DNA from 3 places in the Streptomyces sp. NPDC004667 genome. Region 3 is predicted to be linked to each of the others. Evidence: riboswitches for the same ligand, from Rfam matches in the RefSeq annotation. Region 3 holds a riboswitch; each other region holds the start of a gene.
The links. A riboswitch is a leader RNA that binds a small molecule or an ion and turns the genes downstream of it on or off. The one in region 3 is predicted to bind cobalamin.
Positions count from the first base shown of each region.

Region 1 (7,017 bases), on a different contig from region 3:
CTCCGCGTCCACCGACGGCAGGATCGCGGCGAAGTTCTGCCGCTTGGGCGTCACCGCCATACCGCCGTTGACCAGGGAACCGCCGCCCACGCCGCGGCCCTGGTAGACGATGATCCCGCCCATCTCCTCGGCATCGAGGATGCCCGTGTACCGCGGGACGTCCTTGTCGATGGGGAAGCCGAGGAAGTTGCTGAGCGGGGCTTTGGTCCTGGTGCGGAGCCAGTACGAACGGTAGTCGGGCTTGGTGGTGTTGGCGAAGATCTTGCCGTCGCTGCCGGGGGTGTCCCAGGCCATGCCCATCTCGATCATGTGCACGTCGACCCCGGCCTGCGCGAGCCGCAGCGCGGCGACGGAGCCGCCGTAGCCGGTACCGATGACGAGGGCCGGGACGTGGGCACCGGAGTCGATCGGCGCGTTCGCGGCGGCCGCCCCGGTGGCGCTTTCCGCTCGGGCCGGGACGGTGTTGACCGCCAGGGCCATGGCTCCAAGAATGGAACCGGTTCCGGTAATGAAGCCGCGGCGTGACACGCCCTTGGACACCTTGCTGTGCAGGCTTTTGTCACTCATTTGATCTTCCTCACTCTCGACGGAGTGAGAACAAGTTCTACTGTCGAATGCCTGCCAAGTCACTACACGCGTCGAGGTAACTTGTGACCGTTTTCGCCTGCTGGGCCTGTTGGGTTCGGGAGCGCGGGGGAAGGTTCCCGCCGGGCCGCCGCGAACTTTCCCCGAGTCGACACCCGAATTCAGTGGATCTTCGCGACCTGCCGTGTCATGGTTGGTCCCACCAAAGGGGTGTAGCTCAGCTGGTCAGAGCAACGGTCTCCAAAACCGTAGGCCGCAGGTTCGAATCCTGCCGCCCCTGCAAGACTCACCTTCACGAACACCGACGAACGCCCAGCGGGAACTTTCTCCCGCTGGGCGTTCGCTGTGTTTCAGGAGCGTCAGCCGTGACTGCCGCCCCGGCGGCCGGGGTTGACGAGGCCGGGCAGGCCGGGCAGGCCGGGCAGGTCGGGCAGGTCGAACAGGGAGTCGATGGAGTAGTCGGCGACCTGCCGGACGGTTTCGTCGTCAGCCCACCAGTGGCCCCACGGGCCGCGGCGGAGGTGCGCGGTCAGCAGGCCGACGGCCGCCGCGGGGAAGACGTCGTTGGCGGGGTGGTCGCCGACGTACAGGTCGGTCTCGTCGAGCCGTTCGCCGCGTCCGGCGGCCTCCCGGGCGGCGTACTCGGCCGCGACGTCGATGTCCGGGCGGAGCAGGCGAATCGCGTCGGCGTTGTCGCGGCCGTCGACGACGACGGCGCCGACCAGCCCGGACAGGGTGTGCCTGGGGACGCCGAGCCAGTCGGCCCAGCCGGCCCGGTGGCGGTCGTCGCGGGTGAGGGTCTCGCCGACGTCGAGCACGACGGTACGGATCATGCGGGCCGGCTTATGAGAGCGCGGACCGGATGGCGGGTGGGGCCCGATATCCTGTGCGACATGATCCCGACCCCTGCCGAAGACCGCGCCGCCGAGCTGAACGAGCGGATCCGCGCGCTCGTCGCGGTCGGGCAGGCGGGCTCCGACGAGTACCAGGCCCTGTTGCGCGAGTGGCTGCGGGCAACTGTCGTAGCCGCGGCCTGAGATCCGGCCGCGGCAAGCCAAGCGAACGGCGGCCTCGTGGTGTTGCGGCGGGCCGTGGACGAGGAGTGCCCCGACGTGCGGCGGCTACGGTCGCCCGAGGCCTGACGGTGCTCCGCCCCGCCGGTCTCTCGTGCCCTGAAGGGCCCGGCGGGGCGGGGCCGTGCAGCTGCAGCCCGCAGCGTCCCCGCAAGTCAGGAACTGCTCGCGGATGATGCGCCCACGCTATCCGCCACCACTGACAACGGGGCCTGACCCGGAACAGCGCACTCCGACCCGCCGGCGGGTCCGGGACGTGGACCGCCGATGTCTGTGCACCGGGCACGCGGCGCCCCTCCCGTGGGGAGCCGGGAGGGGCGCCGGCCCGGGAGGGTCCGGTGGCAGCACCGTAGACCCGCAGGTGGGGGCGACGGTAGGCATATGACAGGGCGGATTGCGGAAAGTGGAACGTCCGCCCCGGTGGTAGGAGCGACTCCTGTCGTCCCCGGGCGTTCGTGCGCCGACCCCGGTGGCGGTCGGCCGCGTTGGATCTGTGGACCCCCGTTCGAGGCAAAGGCGGCATCTGGCACACTTGTGCGGGTTGTCCCGGGCGGCGCAGGACAGGAAACCGGTGCGAATCCGGTGCGGTCCCGCCACTGTGACCGGAGTTCCGCCGACCCGCGGGCCCCGGGAGTCAGACACTGACGCGCCGCCTCTTCACTTCGACCGGGGACGAGGATCCCCCGGAGAGGCCTCGCCATGTCGCGTTCCCGCGCAACCCTGCGCTCAATCGCCGCCCTCGCCTTCCTGGTTCCCCTCGCCGCGTGCGGCGGGCCGGCCGACGGACCCGCCGGTGCGGTCCGGCCCGGCCCCGGAGCGCGGCCCGCGCCCGGGTTCCCGTACACCGTCACCAACTGCGGTGTCACCAGCACCTACCAGGCCCCGCCCGAGCGGGCCGTCACGATGAACCAGCACGCCACCGAGATCATGCTGGCCCTCGGACTGCAGGACCGGATGGTCGGCACGGCCTATCTCGACGACTCCGTGCTCCCCGCCTACCGGCCCGCCTACGACAAGATCAAGGTGCTGGCCGGCGAATACCCCTCCAAGGAGGTGCTCCTCGGAGCCGACCCCGACTTCGTGTACGGCGGTTACGCCAGCGCCTTCGACAAGGGCCAGGGCCGGGACCGTGAAGGGCTGGCCCGGTCCGGCATCGGCTCCCGGCTGAGCGTGGAGTACTGCACCCGGGGCCCGGTCGGCCTCGCCCAGCTGAAGACCGAGATCACCGAGGTCGCCCGGACCTTCGGCGTGCCCGAACGCGGCGCGGCCCTCGTCGAGGACGAGCAACGCCGCGTCGACGCCGTCACCGCGCGGCTGAAGGACGCGCCGAGGCCGCCCGTCTTCGTCTACGACTCCGGTGAGGGCTCCGCCTTCACCTCGGGTGGCAAGGGCATCGGCAACGAAATCGTCACCCTCGCCGGAGGCACGAACGTCTTCGCCGACCTCGACGACACCTTCGGCGACGTGTCCTGGGAGAAGGTCATCGAGCGCAAGCCCGAGGTCGTCCTCATCTACGACTACGGCGGCACCACCGTGGAGTCCAAGAAGCAGCGCCTGTTGAACGACCCGGCGCTGGCGGAGGTTCCCGCGGTCAAGAACCGGCGGTTCGTCGTGCTGCCGCTCTCCTCCGCCGTGCTCGGCGTCCGCGTCGCCGACGCCGTCGAGTCCCTGGGCCGCCAACTGCACCCCGACGCCGCGTGACCCGCGGCCGGACCGCCACCGTCCTCCTGCTCCTCGCCGCCGCGCTGGCGGCGTCGGCGGTGGCGGGGCTCGCCCTGGGCCCCGTACGGATCGCCCCCGGCAAGGTCCTCGACCTGGTCCTCGCCGGACCGGGCGCGCGGGGCGGAGCCTTCGCCTCCATCGTGTGGGACGTCCGCATGCCGCGCGTCCTGCTCGGTGCGGTCGTCGGCGCCGGACTCGCGGTCGCCGGCGCGGTGCTCCAGGCCCTCGTGCGCAACCCGCTCGCCGACCCCTTCCTGCTCGGCGCCTCCTCGGGCGCCTCCGCCGGGGCCGTGCTCGTCATCGTCTTCGGTACGGCCGCCGGTGCGGGCGCCGTCGGCTTCCTGGGCGGGGCCGGGGTGCCGCTCGCCGCGTTCGCCGGGTCGATGGCCGCGCTCGTCACCGTCTACGCCCTGGCCCGGCGCGGCGGCACCATGACCACCGGCCGGCTGATCCTGGCCGGAGTCGCCGTGCAGTACGTGCTCTCCGCGCTGACCAGCCTGGTGCTCGTACTGTCCGCGAGCCCCGACCAGATGCGCTCCGTGCTGTTCTGGACGCTGGGCGGCCTGGGCGGGGCCCGCTGGGACGAACTGGCCCTGCCCGCGGCCGCGCTGTTCGTCGGGACCGGTGTGCTCGTCACCCTGGCCCGGCCCCTCGACCTGCTGCTCGCGGGGGAGGAGGGCGCGCACACCCTCGGGTTGGACACCGGCCGGTTCCGGGCCGCCGCGTTCGTGCTCACCTCCCTCGTGATCGGGGTGCTGGTGGCCTCCAGCGGGGCGATCGGCTTCGTCGGGCTGATGGTTCCGCACGCCGCCCGGATGGTGGTGGGCGCCGGGCACCGCGCCCTGCTGCCCGTCGCCGCTCTGGGCGGGGCCGTGTTCCTGACGCTGGCCGACCTGCTGGCCCGTACGGCGGCCGCGCCCGAGGAGATACCGGTCGGCGTGGTCACCGCACTGGTGGGAGGGCCGTTCTTCCTGTGGATGCTGCGCAGGTCCGGCCGCGGCGAGGGGGTGGTGGGCGGATGACGGGGAGTCCGGTGGAACTCACCGTCGAGGCCGTGCGTTACGAGATCGACGGGCAGCCGCTGCTGCGCGGAGTCGACCTGACCGCCCGGCCGGGGGAGACGGTCGCCGTGGTCGGGCCGAACGGCAGCGGCAAGACCACACTGCTGCGTTGCGTCTACGGCACGCTGCGGCCCACCGCCGGCCGCGTGCTCCTCGACGGGGAGGACGCGGGCCCGATGAGCGTCAAGGAGCGGGCCCGGAAGGTGGCTGCCGTTCCCCAGGACGGCGCCGGCGCCCTGGGCCTGACGGTCCGGGAGGCCGTCGCCATGGGGCGCAGCCCGCACAAGCGGTTCTGGGAACAGGACGGCCCGGGGGACGCACTGCGCGTCGACAGGGCCCTGGAGACGGTCGGCGCGGCCGCCTTCGCGGCTCGGCGCTTCGAGGAACTGTCCGGCGGGGAACGCCAGCGCGCGCTCGTCGCCCGCGCCCTCGTCCAGGAAACGGGCCTCCTCGCCCTGGACGAGCCGACCAACCACCTCGACATCCGCTACCAGCTGGAGGTCCTGGACCTGGTGAGCGGCCTGCCCACGACGAGCCTGCTGGTCCTGCACGACCTCAACCTGGCGGCCTCCTTCTGCGACCGGCTGTACGTCCTGGCGGGCGGCCGGGTGGTCGCGGCGGGGGTGCCGGGCGACGTGCTGACGGAGGACCTGCTGGCCGAGGTCTATGGTGTCCGCACGCGCATCGGCACCCACCCGACCACGGGCGCCCCCAGCATCGTCTATCTCCCCCCGGAACCGCCCGCCGCACGACGGCGACACGCACCGGGCGGAACGGCCGGGCCCTGACGCACGTTCACGTCCCGTGCCGAGGGGGCGCGTCGGCCGGGCGTGACGCCCCCGCCTCCTGCGGGCTCGGACGGGGCGGGTCGAGGTGCGCCCCGCCCGGCCGTGGCAGACCCGGTCAGGGCCGCGCCGGGGCTGGGGCTGGGGCCGGGGCTGGCGCTCGGGGTCGGGTCTGGGGCCGGGGCTTGGGGTCACTCCTCGGGGAGGGCCAGGCGGCGCAGGAGGGGCAGGGCCTCGTCCAGGGGGACGACGCGGAAGAACTCCGCATCGGCGGCCTCGACGGCGGCGATCGCCCGGGGCGCCAGCTCGGCGCCCGCCTCCGTGACCCGGAGCCGTTTGGCCCGGGTGTCGGCCGGGTCGACCTCCCGCTCGACGAGCCCCTTCTGCTCCAGGGCCCGAAGCACCTGGGAGGTCATTTTGACGTCCGTGCCGGCCTGGCGCGCCAGGGCCAGCTGGTTGGGGTGTTCGCCCTGCCCGTTGAGCCACCAGGCACAGGCGAGCAGCACGAACTGCACGTGGGTGAGGCCGATCGGGGCCAGTGCCGCGGCGATGTCGCGCTGCCAGCGCAGCGTGGCGTGCCAGAGCAGGAAGCCGGGGCTGTCGGCGGGCCGCAGCGCCATCAGCCCGCCACCTCGTTCGCCTCGTCCGCCCGGTGCGCCCTGTCCGTATCGGCGGCCTCGGCCAGTCGGGTCAGCGCGGCCATGGTGTCCGGCCAGTCGGCGGTGATGCCCGGTCCGATCTTGGGGCCGGCCTCGTCCGCGCCCGCTCCGGTGATCTCCATCCGGTAGGTCACGCGGATCCGGCCCTGACCGGCCGGGTCGACGCGGTGCAGGGTGCGCAGCAACAGGCCCCCGAACCGGGCCTCGTCGACGAAGAGTTCGTCTTCCACGGCCTCCGCGACGAGCAGCGGGATCGGATCCTCACCGGGCGGGATCATGGTGATGCGGGTGCCGACCGCGAAGGGCCCGTCGATCTCGATCTTCTCGATCTCGGAGTTCCAGTCCGCCCAGCGCTCGACGTCGGCCCACAGGTGCCAGACCGACGAGGCGGTGGCGGTGGTCTCGACGCTGTGCTCGTACGTCCACATGATGCGGTCTCCTTCGACGCCTGATGTTCTGTGCATAGATTATCTTCGCGAAGACTATCTGTCCACAGGCGGCCCGGAGCCCCTCCCGTCCGGACAGGCGGAGGGGCCCGCGGCGCATACTGCGCCGCGGGCCCCTCCTGGTGCCGCGATGTCTCCGCCGGGCCTTGCCTAGCCGCCGTACGGGCGGGTGATGATCTCCATGCCGTGCCCGTCCGGGTCCGGGAAGTAGACCCCGCGCCCGCCGTCGTTGTGGTTGATCTCGCCCGGGTGCTTGCCGTGCGGGTCGGCGAAGTACGGGATGCCCGCGGCCTGGATCTTCTCGAACGCGGCGTCGAACTCCGCCTCCGAGACGAGGAACGCGTAGTGCTGCGCGGTGATGGACTCCGCGGGGATGGTGACGAAGTCGAGGGTGACCCCGTTCGCGGTGGACACCGGGACGAAGGGACCCCACTCGGGGCCGACTTCGAGGTCGAGGATGTGCGCCAGGAATTCGGCGGACTCCCGGTTGTCACGGGAGTGGATGATCGTGTGGTTCAACTGGACCGACATGGGTGAATGCCTCCGCAAGGCATGTCACGGCACCTCCATGCCTCACCCGGTCGGTGACCGACACGCGATGCCGTACTCGTGATCCTAATCAGCCCGTCCGGGCGCAGTCCACCGATTTCGCCGCATGCGGCCCGCAGGCCTCACGGTCCGCCGTA
Region 1 is NZ_JBEXKC010000053.1:39,861-46,877, reverse strand. It holds gene ABZW32_RS26195 (GMC oxidoreductase) at 1-567, opposite strand, end outside; tRNA gene ABZW32_RS26190 (tRNA-Trp) at 792-865, shown strand; gene ABZW32_RS26185 (hypothetical protein) at 945-1,418, opposite strand; gene ABZW32_RS26180 (hypothetical protein) at 1,479-1,622, shown strand; cobalamin riboswitch at 2,180-2,323, shown strand; gene ABZW32_RS26175 (ABC transporter substrate-binding protein) at 2,358-3,359, shown strand; gene ABZW32_RS26170 (iron ABC transporter permease) at 3,356-4,402, shown strand; gene ABZW32_RS26165 (ABC transporter ATP-binding protein) at 4,399-5,229, shown strand; gene ABZW32_RS26160 (MarR family transcriptional regulator) at 5,418-5,846, opposite strand; gene ABZW32_RS26155 (SRPBCC family protein) at 5,846-6,313, opposite strand; gene ABZW32_RS26150 (VOC family protein) at 6,482-6,862, opposite strand; gene ABZW32_RS26145 (N,N-dimethylformamidase beta subunit family domain-containing protein) at 7,003-7,017, opposite strand, start outside.
Region 1: linked by a shared signal. The riboswitch ahead of ABZW32_RS26175 (ABC transporter substrate-binding protein) and the one ahead of ABZW32_RS06225 (acyl-CoA thioesterase) in region 3 are both predicted to bind cobalamin.

Region 2 (7,017 bases), on a different contig from region 3:
CGTCTCCCTGTGTCGCTTCGCCTGCCAACGCGCCCGTCCTTCGCGACAGGTTGTTGGCACTCTGTGCCGTGATCTGAGGTCGTGGCCGCCGGACCCGGAGGGCGGATCTGAGCAATGCCGCAGGTCAACCGAGTCCGGACGGCCGGGATTTCCGACGTCAGGGCGCGAGTCGGGCCCGGAGTGTCCGCCTCGGCTGCCGGGGTCCGGCGGCCGCAGGACAGACTCTGACAGCGGCACGCAGTGCCATCAATCAGGGACGGCTGCCAATTTCTGCGAATCTTCGGCGGCGGTTTTGCCAAGGTTGCGAAGGGTCTGCAACGGCGGATCCGTGCGTACGCTGAACCCGGAACGAGGCCGAGGGGGGTCAGGGGTGGGCAAGACGTACGCGGGAGCGCGGTTGCGGCGGCTGCGCGAGGAGCGCCGGATGAGCCAGGCGGACCTGGCGCGGGTACTGGCCATCTCGCCGAGCTATCTGAACCAGATGGAGCACGACTCCCGGCCGCTCACCGTGCCCGTCCTGCTGCGGCTCACCGAGGCCTTCGGCGTGGACCCCGGCTTCTTCTCGGAACGCGACACGGGCCGCCTCGTCGCCGATCTGCGCGAGGCCCTGGCGGGCGAGGTCGCCGAGGCCCGCGTCTCCCCCTCCGACCTGGCCGAACTCGCCACCCGGATGCCCGCCGTCGCCTCCGTCCTGCTGGACCTCGGCCGACGCGCCCAGCTGCTGACCGAGCGGCTCGCGGACACCGCGGACGGACGCGGCGGCGACCCGGCCGCTCCGCGCTCACCCCACGAGGAGATCCGCGAGTTCTTCTACCGGCGCCGGAACTACCTGCACGACACCGACCTCGCCGCCGAGGACCTGGCCCGGGAGGTCGGCATCCGCACCGGCGAGGTCGTCCGGGCGCTTTCGAACCGCCTCGGCGACCGGCACGGGATCCGCCTCGCCCCCGACGCGGACCGGCACGGGATCCGCCCCGCCCCCGACGCCGACCGGCACGGGATCCGCCCCGCCCCCGACGCCGACCGGCACGGGGCCCGCCCCGCCCCCGACGCGGACCGACTCCACCGCTTCGACGCCCGCACGCGCGTCCTGCACCTGTCCGGCCGGCTCCGGCCCGGCCAGCAGGCGTTCCGGATGGCCACGCAGCTCGCCCTGCTGGAGTACGGCGACGAGCTGGACCGGCTGGCCGCCGAGGACTTCGAGCCCGGCTCCCCCGCCCACGCCCTGGCCCGGATCGGCATCGCCAACTACTTCGCGGCCGCCCTGGTCCTCCCGTACCGCGCCTTCCACACCGCCGCCGAGGAATTCCGCTACGACATCGAACGCCTCACCGACCACTTCGGCATCGGTTACGAGACCGTCTGCCACCGCCTGAGCACCCTGCAGCGCGCCAGGTTGCGCGGGGTGCCGTTCTCCTTCGTCCGCGTGGACCGGGCCGGAAACATGTCCAAGCGGCAGTCCGCCACCGGGTTCCACTTCTCCCGGGCCGGCGGCACCTGCCCGCTGTGGAACGTCTACGAGGCCTTCGCCGCCCCCGGCCGCATCCACGTACAGATCGCCGCCATGCCCGACGGGCAGCGCCACCTGTGGACCGCGCGCGCCGTCACCCGCCACCGCGGCGGCTGGGGCGAACCCGGCAAGACCTTCGCCATCGGCCTCGGCTGCGAGATCCGCCACGCGTCGCGGCTCGTGTACTCCGACGGCCTCGACCTGGACAACGCCTCGGCCGCCACTCCCATCGGCATGGGCTGCAGGCTGTGCGAACGTCTCGACTGCCCGCAGCGCGCCGTCCCGCCCCTGGGCCGCACGCTCGCGGTCGACGAGAACAGCAGCACCTTCGTCCCGTACCCCGTGGCCCGCGACCGCGCGTGACTCCAGGGCCGCCCGAGCGGTGGGTCTGGACTTACTAGGACGTCCAACTATATGTTCGTGGCACAAGGTCCGCGGTGCAGGGAAGCCGGTGTGAATCCGGCACGGTCCCGCCACTGTGACCGGGGAGTGTGCTGCCATCCACACGCCACTGACGAGGTCTGTCGGGAAGGCGGGCGGCGCGCGGGGATCCGGGAGTCAGGATACCGGCCGCGGATGTTCCGTGTTGTCCACGAGGATGGAGCAGACACGCATGGCACCGGTTTGTACCCACGACCCTGGTGATCCGGCGGAGCGCGCGCACACCGATCTGGCGCGCTCGTAGTCCCACGGCCCTCCCCGCGGCGTGCCCCATCGGGCCCGCCCGCGAGTCGGCCCTGCCATCCCTCGGATCTCACCTGACGAGAGCAGGCACCCATGGTCCGCGAACTCACCCATTTCATCGGCGGAAAGCACACCACCGGCACCTCCGGGCTCTTCGCCGACGTGTACGACCCCAACACCGGCGCCGTCCAGGCCCGGGTCCCGCTGGCCGGGCGCGCCGACACCGAGGCCGCCGTCGCCGACGCCGAGCAGGCGCAGGCCGCCTGGGGTCAGTGGAACCCCCAGCGGCGCGCCCGCGTCCTGCTGCGCTTCCTCCAGCTGGTCGAGGGCGAACGGGACGATCTGGCACGGCTGTTGTCCGCCGAGCACGGCAAGACCGTCGCCGACGCCCACGGCGACCTCCAACGCGGCCTGGAAGTGGTCGAGTTCGCCGCCGGGATCCCCCACCTCCTCAAGGGCGAGTTCACCGACAACGCCGGCACCGGCATCGACGTGCACTCCCTGCGCAGCCCCCTCGGCGTCGTCGCGGGCATCACCCCGTTCAACTTCCCCGCCATGATTCCGCTCTGGCAGGCCGCACCGGCCCTGGCCTGCGGAAACGCGTTCATCCTCAAGCCCTCCGAGCGCGATCCGTCCGTACCGCTGCGCCTGGCGGAGCTGTTCCTGGAGGCGGGGCTGCCGCCGGGCGTGCTGAACGTCGTCAACGGCGGTAAGGAGGCCGTCGACACCCTCCTGGAAGACCCCCGCGTCCAGGCGCTCGGCTTCGTCGGCTCCACGCCGATCGCCGCGCACATCTACGCCACGGCCGCCGCGCACGGCAAGCGCGCCCAGTGCTTCGGCGGGGCCAAGAACCACATGATCGTGATGCCCGACGCGGACCTCGACCAGGCCGTGGACGCCCTGATCGGCGCGGGCTACGGCTCGGCGGGCGAGCGCTGCATGGCGATCTCCGTGGCCGTGCCCGTGGGCGAGGAGACGGCGGACCGCCTGGTGGCCGCACTCAAGGACCGCATCGCCACCTTGAAGATCGGGCGCTCCGACGACCCGGACGCGGACTTCGGTCCTCTGGTCAGCCAGGACGCCCTCGACCGGGTCCGCCGCTACGTCGACATCGGCGTCAACGAAGGGGCCGAACTGGTCGTCGACGGGCGTGACTTCACCCTCCCCGGCCACGAGAACGGCTTCTTCGCCGGAGCCACCCTCTTCGACCGCGTCTCCCCGCAGATGCGCGTCTACCGCGAGGAGATCTTCGGCCCCGTCCTGACGGTGGTCCGCGCCGCCGACTTCGAGGAGGCACTGCGCCTGCCGAGCGAGCACCCGTACGGCAACGGCGTGGCGATCTTCACCCGGGACGGGGACACCGCCCGCGAGTTCACCCGGCGGGTCAACACCGGCATGGTCGGCGTCAACGTCCCCATCCCGGTGCCCGTGGCCTACCACACCTTCGGCGGCTGGAAGCGCTCCGGCTTCGGCGACCTCAACCAGCACGGCCCGGACTCGATCCGCTTCCACACCCGTACCAAGACCGTCACCTCGCGCTGGCCCTCCGGGGTCAAGGAAGGCGCGAGCTTCACCATCCCCACGATGGGGTGACCGCCGTGACCACCACCCTCACCGAGGACCAGCTCGCGCTGACCGAGGTCACCCTCGACTTCGCGCAGGAGCAGCTGGCCCCCCATGCCGTGGCCTGGGACCAGGACAAGCACTTCCCCGTCGACGTCATCCGCCGGGCGGCCGCACTCGGCCTCGCCGGCGTGTACGTAAGCGAGCAACACGGCGGCTCCGGCCTCTCCCGCAGCGACGGCGTCCTCGTCTTCGAGACCCTCGCGACCGGCTGTCCGTCCATCGCGGGCTACCTCTCCATCCACAACATGGTCGCCTGGATGATCGACCGCTACGGAGACGACGCCCAGCGCACCCGCCGGCTGCCCGGCCTCTGCTCCGCGGCGACCCTGGGCAGCTACTGCCTGACCGAACCGGGCGCGGGCTCGGACGCCGCCGCGCTGCGCACCCGCGCCGAACGCCACGGCGACCACTACGTGCTCACCGGGGTCAAGCAGTTCATCTCCGGTGCCGGCGCCTCGGACGTCTACGTGGTCATGGCCCGGACCGGCGAACCCGGACCGGGCGGGATCTCCGCCTTCGTCGTCGAGCGCGAGGACCCGGGAGTCTCCTTCGGTCCCAACGAGCGCAAGATGGGCTGGAACGCCCAGCCGACCCGTCAGGTGGTCCTCGACGGTGTTCGCATTCCTGCCGACCGGCGGCTCGGCGCGGAAGGCGATGGCTTCCGCATCGCCATGAACGGCCTCAACGGCGGCCGGCTCGGCATCGCCGCCTGTTCCCTCGGCGGGGCGCAGAGCGCCCTCGACCGCTCGCTGTCCTACCTGGCCGACCGCGAGGCCTTCGGCAGCCGACTCCTGGACGCTCAGGCGCTCCAGTTCCGGCTGGCCGACATGGCCACCGAACTCGCCGCCGCCCGGGCGCTGGTGCGGCAGGCCGCCGAGTCCCTGGACAGCGGCGACCCTCTGGCCCCGCGCCTGTGCGCGATGGCCAAGCGGTTCGCCACCGACACCGGGTACGCGGTGGCCGACGCGGCCCTCCAGCTGCACGGCGGATACGGGTACCTCAGCGAGTACGGCATCGAGAAGATCGTCCGCGACCTGCGGGTCCACCAGATCCTGGAAGGCACGAACGAGGTCATGCGCGTCATCGTCGCGCGCGGACTCACGGAGACCCTGCGATGAGCCACGAAGCCCCTGAAGACCGCGACCACGTCCTCCTGCGCACCGAGGGCCACGCCGCGTACATCACCCTCAACCGCCCCAAGGCACTCAACGCCCTCAGCCACCCCATGGTGCTCCGCATCGAGCAGGCCCTCACCGCCTGGGCCGAGGACCCCGGCGTCGAAGTGGTGGTCATCGACGGCGCAGGCGGCCGGGGCCTGTGCGCGGGCGGTGACATCCGGGCGATCCACGAGGACGCCCGCGCCGGCGGCACCGCCTCGGCGGACTTCTGGCGGGACGAGTACCGCCTCAACGCGCTGATCGCCCGCTACCCGAAGCCCTACGTCGCCCTCATGGACGGCATCGTCATGGGCGGCGGAGTCGGCATCTCCGCCCACGGCAGCGTCCGGATCGTCACCGAACGCTCCAAGATCGCCATGCCCGAGACCGGCATCGGTTTCGTCCCCGACGTCGGCGGGACCTACCTCCTCGCGCTGGCTCCGGGAGAGCTCGGCACCCACCTGGCACTCACCGGAGCCCCGGTCGGCGCCGCGGACGCGCTGCTGTGCGGGCTCGCCGACCACTTCGTCCCGGCACGGGCGCTGCCCGCGCTGTCCCGGGAGCTGGCCGTGGACTCCGTACACGAAGTGCTGCAGCGGCACGTGCAAGAGCCTCCCGCCGGGACCCTCGTCCCCGCGCGCGGCGAGTGGATCGACCACTGCTATGCCGCCGACACCGCCGAGGAGATCGTGGCCCGGCTCCTGGCCTCGGGCCCGTCCGCCGCGAAGGACGCGGCGGACACCCTGCTGTCCAAGTCGCCGACGGCGGTCAAGGTCACTCTGGCCGCGCTGCGCGGGGCCCGCCGGCTCGGCCCGCTGGAGCGGGTGCTGGAGCAGGAGTACCGCATCTCCTGCGCGGCCCTGTCCTCGCCCGATCTGGTGGAGGGGATCCGCGCTCAGGTCATCGACAAGGACCGGAACCCGCGCTGGTCCCCGGCCACGCTGGAGGACGTCACCCCGGCGGACGTGGACCGGTACTTCGCCCCGCTCGACGCGAACGGGCTCGGGCTCGTCGCGACCGCTTCTGCGCAGGAGGTCGTCTGGTGAGCAGTACCGTCGCATTCATCGGGCTCGGACACATGGGCGGCCCGATGGCCGCCAACCTCGTCGGGGCCGGCCACCGCGTCCTCGGCTTCGACCTCGTACCGGAGCTGCTGGCCACCGCTGCCGCCACCGGCGTCGAGCCGGCGCCCACCGCCGCGGAGGCCGCCGCCGCGGCCGACGTGGTGATCACCATGCTCCCCGCCGGGCGTCATGTCCTCTCCCTCTACCGGGAACAGGGCCTGCTCGCCGCCGCCCGGCCCGGCACCCTGTTCGTCGACTGCTCCACCATCGACGTCGCCGACGCCCGCGCCGCGCACGAGGCCGTCGTCGCGGCCGGTCACCGGGCGCTGGACGCCCCGGTGTCCGGCGGGGTCGTGGGTGCCGAGGCGGCCACGCTCACCTTCATGGCGGGCGGTGGAGCACGGGAGTTCGCCGCCGCCGGGCCGCTGCTCGACGCCATGGGCAAGAAGGCCGTGCACTGCGGCGGGCCCGGCGCCGGGCAGGCCGCGAAGATCTGCAACAACATGATCCTCGCGATCTCCATGATCGGGGTCAGCGAGGCCTTCGTCCTCGCGGAGAGCCTCGGCCTGGACCACCAGGCCCTCTACGACGTCTCCTCCACCGCCTCCGGCCAGTGCTGGGCCCTCACCGTCAACTGCCCCGTCCCCGGCCCGGTGCCCACCAGCCCGGCCAACCGCGACTACCGCCCCGGCTTCGCCGCACCCCTCATGGCCAAGGACCTCGGGCTCGCCGCGAACGCCCTGCGGGCCGGCGGAGTGGACGCGCCGCTGGGCCTCAAGGCCGCCGAAATGTACGCCGCGTTCGCCGAGGGCGACGGGGCCAGCCTGGACTTCTCGGCCATCGTCCGCTCCCTGCGACCCCAGAACGGAACCCCCGCATGACCTACGAGACCATCCTGTTGGAACGCAAGGGCCGCGTCGCCGTCCTCACCCTCGACCGGCCCGAGGCCCTCAACGCGCTCAACCTCCAGGTGATG
Region 2 is NZ_JBEXKC010000016.1:81,785-88,801, forward strand. It holds gene ABZW32_RS12125 (short-chain fatty acyl-CoA regulator family protein) at 371-1,873, shown strand; cobalamin riboswitch at 1,915-2,100, shown strand; gene ABZW32_RS12130 (CoA-acylating methylmalonate-semialdehyde dehydrogenase) at 2,288-3,787, shown strand; gene ABZW32_RS12135 (acyl-CoA dehydrogenase family protein) at 3,784-4,938, shown strand; gene ABZW32_RS12140 (enoyl-CoA hydratase/isomerase family protein) at 4,935-6,023, shown strand; gene mmsB (3-hydroxyisobutyrate dehydrogenase) at 6,020-6,922, shown strand; gene ABZW32_RS12150 (enoyl-CoA hydratase) at 6,919-7,017, shown strand, end outside.
Region 2: linked by a shared signal. The riboswitch ahead of ABZW32_RS12130 (CoA-acylating methylmalonate-semialdehyde dehydrogenase) and the one ahead of ABZW32_RS06225 (acyl-CoA thioesterase) in region 3 are both predicted to bind cobalamin.

Region 3 (7,017 bases):
GGCTGGCGGTGCTGGACGCGGGCCTGCGGTACGTGCTGGTCAACCCGATGCTGGAGCGGATCAACGGCCTGCCCGCCGAGGAGCTTCTGGGCCGTACGCCCCACGAGGCACTGCCGTTCCTGGACACCGACACGATCGAGGCCTCCATGCGCCGGGTCCTGGACACCGGCGTACCGCTGCTGGACCAGTACGGCACGGGGCGCACACCCGCGGACCCGGACCACGAGCATGCCTGGTCGGGCTCGTACTACCGGCTGGAGGACCCGGGCGGGAGGGTGATCGGTGTCGCCCTGGTGGTCGTGGACGTCACCGACAGCCACCGCGCGGCCAAGGAGGCCGCCGAGGCCCGCCGGCGCCTCGGCCTCATCGCCCGGGCGTCGGTGACCGTCGGCACCACCCTGGACGTGGAGCGCACGGCCCGCGAGCTGGCCGGCCTCGTGGTGGCCGACCTGGCCGACCTCGCCTCGGTCGACGTCCTCGACTCCGTCCTGGAGGGCGGCGCGGCCACGGCGCCCGGCCCCCGGACGGGGCAGGCGCTCTTCGTGCCCCTCGCGGTGGCGACGTCCTACGGGACGGACGCCGTCCGCGCCGCGGACCCGGTCGGCGAGCGCACCACGTATCCGGCCGAGCGCCTGGTCGCCCGCTGCGTGAGCACAGGGCGTCCCGTCCTGGTGCCGCGGGTCACCGGCGCGGACCTGGCGCACATCGCGCGCGACGGGGCCGCCGCGGACCTCCTCGACCGGGAGGGCGCGCACTCCTACCTGGCCGTACCGCTGACCGCCCGCGGCCAGGTCCTCGGTGCCGTCGGCCTCCTGCGCACCCGCAATCCGGTCCCCTTCGACCACGACGACGCCACCCTGGCCGGCGAGCTGGCCACCCGCGCCGCCATCGCCATCGACAACGCCCGCTGGTACCAGCACGCCACCGACACCGCCCTGACCCTGCAACGCCACCTCCTGCCGCACCCCCCGCCGCGGGCGGCCGGTCTCCAGATCGCCTACCGCTACCAGCCCGCGGTGGCGGCGAGCGGGATCGGCGGCGACTGGTTCGACGCGATCCGCCAGCCCGGGGACAAGACCGCCCTCGTGGTCGGCGACGTGATGGGACACGGTGTCCACGCCGCCGCCACCATGGGTCAACTGCGCACGGCCACCCGAACCCTGGCGGACCTCGGTCTCGACCCGGCACGGGTCCTGCGCCACCTCGACCACATCACCGCCGAGCTGGACGGGACCATGGCGACCTGCGTCTACGCCACCTGGGACCCGCACCGCTCGCGCTGCCGGGTCGCCCTCGCCGGCCACCCGCCCCCAGTCGTCGTCAGGTCGGGGCGGGCGCCCGCGCTGGCCGACCTTCCGGCCGGCGTGCCGCTCGGCACGGGCGGCCTCGGTGACGCCGGGTTCACGTCCACCGTCCTCGACCTGCTGCCCGGTGACCGGCTGGTCCTCTACACCGACGGTCTCGTCGAAACCCGTGACGAGGCCCTGGACGACCGCCTCGACCTGCTCCTCAGCCTCCTCGCCGATCCGGGTCTCCCCCCGGAGGCGACCTGCGACCGGCTCCTGACCGCCCTGCGTCACCGTGACGCCGACGACGACGTGGCCCTCGTCATCGCGCGGGTACTCCCCCACCCGCCCACCACCGGGGCGGCCCCGCACTGAACGGCGCCCGGGGCGCCGTACACGGGGCGCGGCGACGCCCCTAAGGTGTGAGGGCAGCTGGTTCGCCCCGTCCGCCAGGCGGGATGCGTCGCAAGAGGGAACCCGGTGGGAATCCGGGACTGCCCCGCAGCGGTGAGCGGGAACGACCGCCGTCATACGCACTGGGACCGGACAACGGTCCTGGGAAGCGACGGCCAGTAGGTGCCCGCCGGCGGAAGCAGGAGTGCCGGCAGGTGTGCCCGTGAGTCCGAAGACCTGCCGCTGCCCGTACGCGAAGACCGCGTACGGAGATCCCGATGGCCTCGTGGGCGGGCCGGCGGCAGCGGGCGCCTCGCGCGGCCCGCCGCTCCTGCGCGTCCGCGTCCGGCCCGTCGGGACCGCATCCGCACGACTCGCGAAGGAGAGTTCCGTGACCGCGGACATCACCACAGGCACAGGCACCCGGGCCCACAAGGCGTCGGCCGACTCCCGTGTCACCCTCGCCCACATCATGAGCGAGCACGACACCAACCTCTACGGGACCATCCACGGCGGTGTGGTCATGAAGCTGATCGACGACGCGGCCGCCGCCTCCGCGGGCCGCCATGCCGACGGTCCCGCCGTGACGGTGTCCGTGGACCGCATGACCTTCCTGGCTCCCGCCCGCGCGGGCGACCTCCTCACCGTCCACGCCGCACTGGACCGCGCCGGCCGGACCTCCATGACGGTCGCGGTACGGGTCACCGCGGAACGCTGGAACGCGACGACCAGCCCGGCCACCGAAGTCGCCACCGCCCGCCTGACCTTCGTCGCCATCGACGCCGACGGGCGGCCGCGCCGGGTCCCGGGCCTGCTGGAGGGGTAGCGGGGCGAGCCGGGCCCCGCGCCCACCGCGATCCGCTCCGCCGGGACCCCGGTCTCCGCGGCGGCCGCGCGGACGCGTGAGCGCGGTGCCCGGCCGCGGGGATGCGGGCCGGGCGCCGCGCTCCGTCGGGCGGTGGGGCCGTTACGGCACCGGCTGCTGCTGGGTGACGCAGTGGATGCCGCCGCCACCGGTGCCGAGGCGGTCGATGTTGAGCCGTTCGACGACGCGGCCCGGGAACAGGCGCGTCAGCGTGGCCCGGGCCGCCGCGTCGGCCTGGGTGTCGCCGAACTGGCCGCTGATGACGGCGCCGTTGCACACGTAGTAGTTGGCGTAGGAGGCGAGGAAGTCCCGGTTGGTGGAGCGGATCAGGTTGTAGTCGGGGCCCTGGAGCTTCTCGGCGGTCATGCGGGCGCCGCCCGCGGTGGTCGCCCCGGACAGGACCTGGAACTGCTGGCGCGCGTCCTTGGCGTAGGCGTCGTTGTCCGAGGCCAGCGGCATCTGGACGAGGGCCTTGCCGGGGGCGAGGAAGCGCGAGGTGGCGTCGACGTGGTCGTCCGTGATGTCCTGGCCGGTCACTCCGTCGAACCAGATCACCTTGGAGGCGCCGTAGGCGGCGCACAGCGCGGCTTCGATCTGCGCCTGCGACGCGTTGGGGTTGCGGTTGCGGTTGACCAGGCTGCTGCGGGTCGCCATCAGGGTGCCGGCGCCGTCCTGTTCGACCGCGCCGCCCTCCCCCACCAGGCCGGCGGCGGTGAACGGGACGCCGACGTAGGAGGCGATCCGCCCGGCGACCAGGGCGTCCTTGGAGTGGGTCTGCTTGTTGCCCCAGCCGTTGAAGTTCAGCCCGACCGCGTCCAGTCCGCCGGCGCCGTCGGTACGGAAGACCGGGCCGCTGTCGCGCATCCAGCAGTCGTCCACGGGGATGGTGGTGACGACGGTGACCGTCGAGCCGCACAGCTGGCGGGCCCTGGCGGCGCTGCCGGAGTTGGCGCACATGTAGACCGGCTCGTACTTGGCGATGGTGCGGGCGATGAGCGCGATGTCCGACTGGACCCCGCTGAGGCTGCTGCCCCAGATGGAGGTGCTGTCCGGCCAGGCCATCCAGGTGCGGGTGTGGCGGACGTCCTCGATCGGCACGCTGAACGCTCCCGCCGCCGCGCGGGCGGGGCGGGGCGCCGCCGAGGCCCGTCCGTCGGCCGCGGTCAGCGCGGCGGCCGCGCCGGCCGCGGCGGTGAGACCGGCGGCGGCCAGGAACCGGCGCCGGTCCATGCCCCGGGCGGGCGGGCGGAATGCGTTGTCGCTCATGGGGGTCTCCTTGGGGGATGCCGGGGATGCCAACTCCCCCGCCTGGCAGCGGGGTTGACCGGAAACGTAAAACTGGCCAAGCGCTCGGTCAATAGTTTGGACAAGGTCGTTCCGGAGGATCGGGAAAAGCCCCAGGTCGGGTGCTGGAGCCTCGTTAGAGTGACGCCATGGCACCTTCCGCACAGGGCTCCCCGGCCCCGACCACGCCCCCCGTCCGCGCGGGACGGCCCCGGGTCTCCGCGAAGGGCGAGCAGACCCGGGCACGGCTGATCGCCGCCGCGCGGACCCTCCTCGCCGGAGGCATGAGCGAACGCTTCACCACCCGCAACGTGGCGGCGCTGTGCGGCGTGTCGCACGGGATGTGCCACTACCACTTCCAGGACCGGACCGATCTCGTCCTGGCGGTCATCGCGGACATCCGTCCGGAGTGGATCCACCCCCTGGAGGCGGCCGTCTCCGGGGAGGGCTCGTTCGAGCGGCGTTCCGAACGGGTGCTGGAGCTGCTGTCCCGGCCCGAGGGCGCGGAACTCTCCCACCTCCATTCGGCGTTGCACTGGCACGCCCTCAACGACGCGCGGGTCCGGGAGGCCCTGGAAGCCGAGTACTCGCGCTGGCGCGGCTGTTTCGTCACGCTGTTCGGGGTGCTGGCCGACGAGCGGGGCGGCGGCGTCGACCCCCGCCCGCTGGGCGAGGCGGTGGCCGCGGCCGTGGACGGCCTGGCCGCCGCGGAGTCACTGGGCTCCGAGGTGGATCCCGGTCCGGTGCTGCGCACCCTGATCCGTACGATCGCGGCCGGCGCCCGGCCCGGCGTCTGACCGGACCGGGCGCGGGGCCCGGCCCGGAGCCGCCCGGCCGGGAGCGGGCCCGCTGCGCCCGGGTGGCGCTCTCCTACAGCGCCCGTCGGGCCGCCGCGATGGCCTCCGGATCCCACCCCGGCCGCGGCACGGACTCCAGGAGCAGCCGGGTGTACGGATGGGTCGGCGCCGAGAGCACCTCCTCGGTGCTCCCCTGTTCGACGACGGCCCCGTGCCGCATCACGACGATCTCGTCGGTGACGCACCGGACGACCCCGAGGTCGTGGGTGATGAAGAGGAAGCCGATCCCGGTCTGCTCCCGGATGTCGGCCAGCAGGTTGAGGATCTGCGCCTGGACGGAGACGTCGAGCGCGGCGACCGCCTCGTCCAGGATGAGCACGGCCGGTTCGACGGCGAGGGCCCGTGCGATGGCGACGCGCTGGCGCTGGCCGCCGGAGAGGTTGCGCGGGAGCGCGTCGGCGGCCCGGGTGCCCAGACCGACCTGGTCGAGCAGTTCCCGTACCCGCGGGGTGTGGTCGCGTCCGGGGAAGTGCAGGCCCAGGGTTTCGCGCAGGACCGCCTCGACGCTGGTGCGCGGGTCCAGGGAGAGGTACGGGTCCTGGAAGACCATCTGGATCTCACGGGCGCGGGCCAGCCGCGCCGCCCGGCCGCGCGGCTGCCCGCCCCGTGGCCGACCCCGGACCAGGATCTCGCCCTCGTCGGCGCGCTCCAGGCCGACGACGATCCGGGCGGTGGTCGTCTTGCCTGAGCCGGACTCGCCGACGATGCCCAGCGATCCCCCCTGCGGGAGGCTGAAGGACACGTCGTCCACGGCGCGGACGGCGCCGAAGGAGCGGCGCAGCCCCGTGACCTCCAGTACGTTCTCAGGCATCGACGACGCTCCCTTCGAGCTGGTCGCTGTGGTGGCAGGCGGCGCTGTGGTCCGGCCGGCCGGGAGCCGGGGTCGGCAGCGGAGCCCGCTCGTCGCAGACCTCCGTGGCGAGGGGGCAGCGGGCGGCGAACGCGCAGCCCTTCAACGGCTCGCGCAGGTCGGGCGGTTGGCCGTCGATGGCGGCGAGCCGGCCCCGGGGGCCCTCCATCCTCGGGGTGGAGGCGAGGAGGGCTGCCGTGTAGGGGTGCCTCGGGCGGGCGAAGAGGACTTCGGCCGGCCCGCTCTCGGCGATCCGGCCCGCGTACATGACGTAGACGCGGTCGCTGATGGCGGCGGCGAGGTCCAGGTCGTGGGTGACGAACAGCAGACCGGTGCCGAAGCGTTCGCGGAGCGTGGCCAGGACGGCTATGACCTCGGCCTGGCTGGTGACGTCCAGTGCCGTCGTGGGTTCGTCGGCCATCAGGAGCACGGGGTCGCCCATGAGGGCCGCCGCGATGACGACGCGCTGGAGCATGCCGCCGGAGACCTGGCCGGGGTACTTGCGCAGGACGGAGGCGTCCAGCCCGACGGCGCCCAGGAGTTCGACCGCCCGGGCCGTGGCCTGCGCGGCGCTCATGGTCCCGGCGAGGGTGACGCCCTCGGTCAGGAAGTCACCGATGCGGCGCAGCGGATTGACGGCGGCGCGCGGGTCCTGGAAGACCATGGCCACCGTACCGGCACGCACCTGCCGCAGTCGGGCGGCGTCCATGGTGAGGACGTCCTCGCCCGCCACCCGCACCTCGCCCTCCACGACCCCGCCCGGCGGCAGCAGGCGCAGCGCGCTGCGGGAGGTGATGCTCTTGCCGGAGCCGGACTCGCCCACGAGGGCCACGGTCTCCCCGGCGCCGACGGTGAGGTCGACCCCGTCGAGGACGGGGCGGGCGGTGCCGGGCAGGGTGACCCTCAGGCCCCGGACGTCGAGTGTGGGCGTCGGCCTCATCGGGCCCTCCTGGAGACACGGTCGGCCCACCGCTCGCCCACCACGTTGAAGGCGACGACGGTCAGCACGATGAAGGCACAGGGCAGTACCGCGGAGAGCGGGTAGCCGGCCTGGATGGCGGTCTGCCCGTCGAAGACCATGCGGCCCCAGTCGGGGGTGAGGGCGGGGACGCCGAGTCCGAGGAACGACAGGCCCGCGAGGTCCATGAGGGCGTAGCCGAAGTTGATGGTGGACTGGGCGAGGACGACGGGTGCGATGTTGGGCAGGATGTGGCGCAGGCAGATCTGCAGGGCGGAGTGGCCCTGGACCCGGTACGCGCTGACGTACGGGCGGGCGCGCTCGGCCAGGACCAGGGAACGGGTCAGCCGGCTCACGTAGGGCATGTAGGCGACGGCGAGCGCGATGACCGGGGCGAGCAGGCCCTCTCCGTAGACCGAGATGATCAGGATCGCCAGCAGCATGCCGGGGAAGGCGAAGACCAGCTCGGTGCTGCGGGACAGGACGGAGTCGAGCCAACCGCCCCGCCAGGCGGCGGCCATGCC
Region 3 is NZ_JBEXKC010000007.1:102,183-109,199, reverse strand. It holds gene ABZW32_RS06230 (SpoIIE family protein phosphatase) at 1-1,661, shown strand, start outside; cobalamin riboswitch at 1,703-1,939, shown strand; gene ABZW32_RS06225 (acyl-CoA thioesterase) at 2,071-2,505, shown strand; gene ABZW32_RS06220 (agmatine deiminase family protein) at 2,647-3,810, opposite strand; gene ABZW32_RS06215 (TetR/AcrR family transcriptional regulator) at 3,978-4,625, shown strand; gene ABZW32_RS06210 (ATP-binding cassette domain-containing protein) at 4,699-5,496, opposite strand; gene ABZW32_RS06205 (ABC transporter ATP-binding protein) at 5,489-6,475, opposite strand; gene ABZW32_RS06200 (ABC transporter permease) at 6,472-7,017, opposite strand, start outside.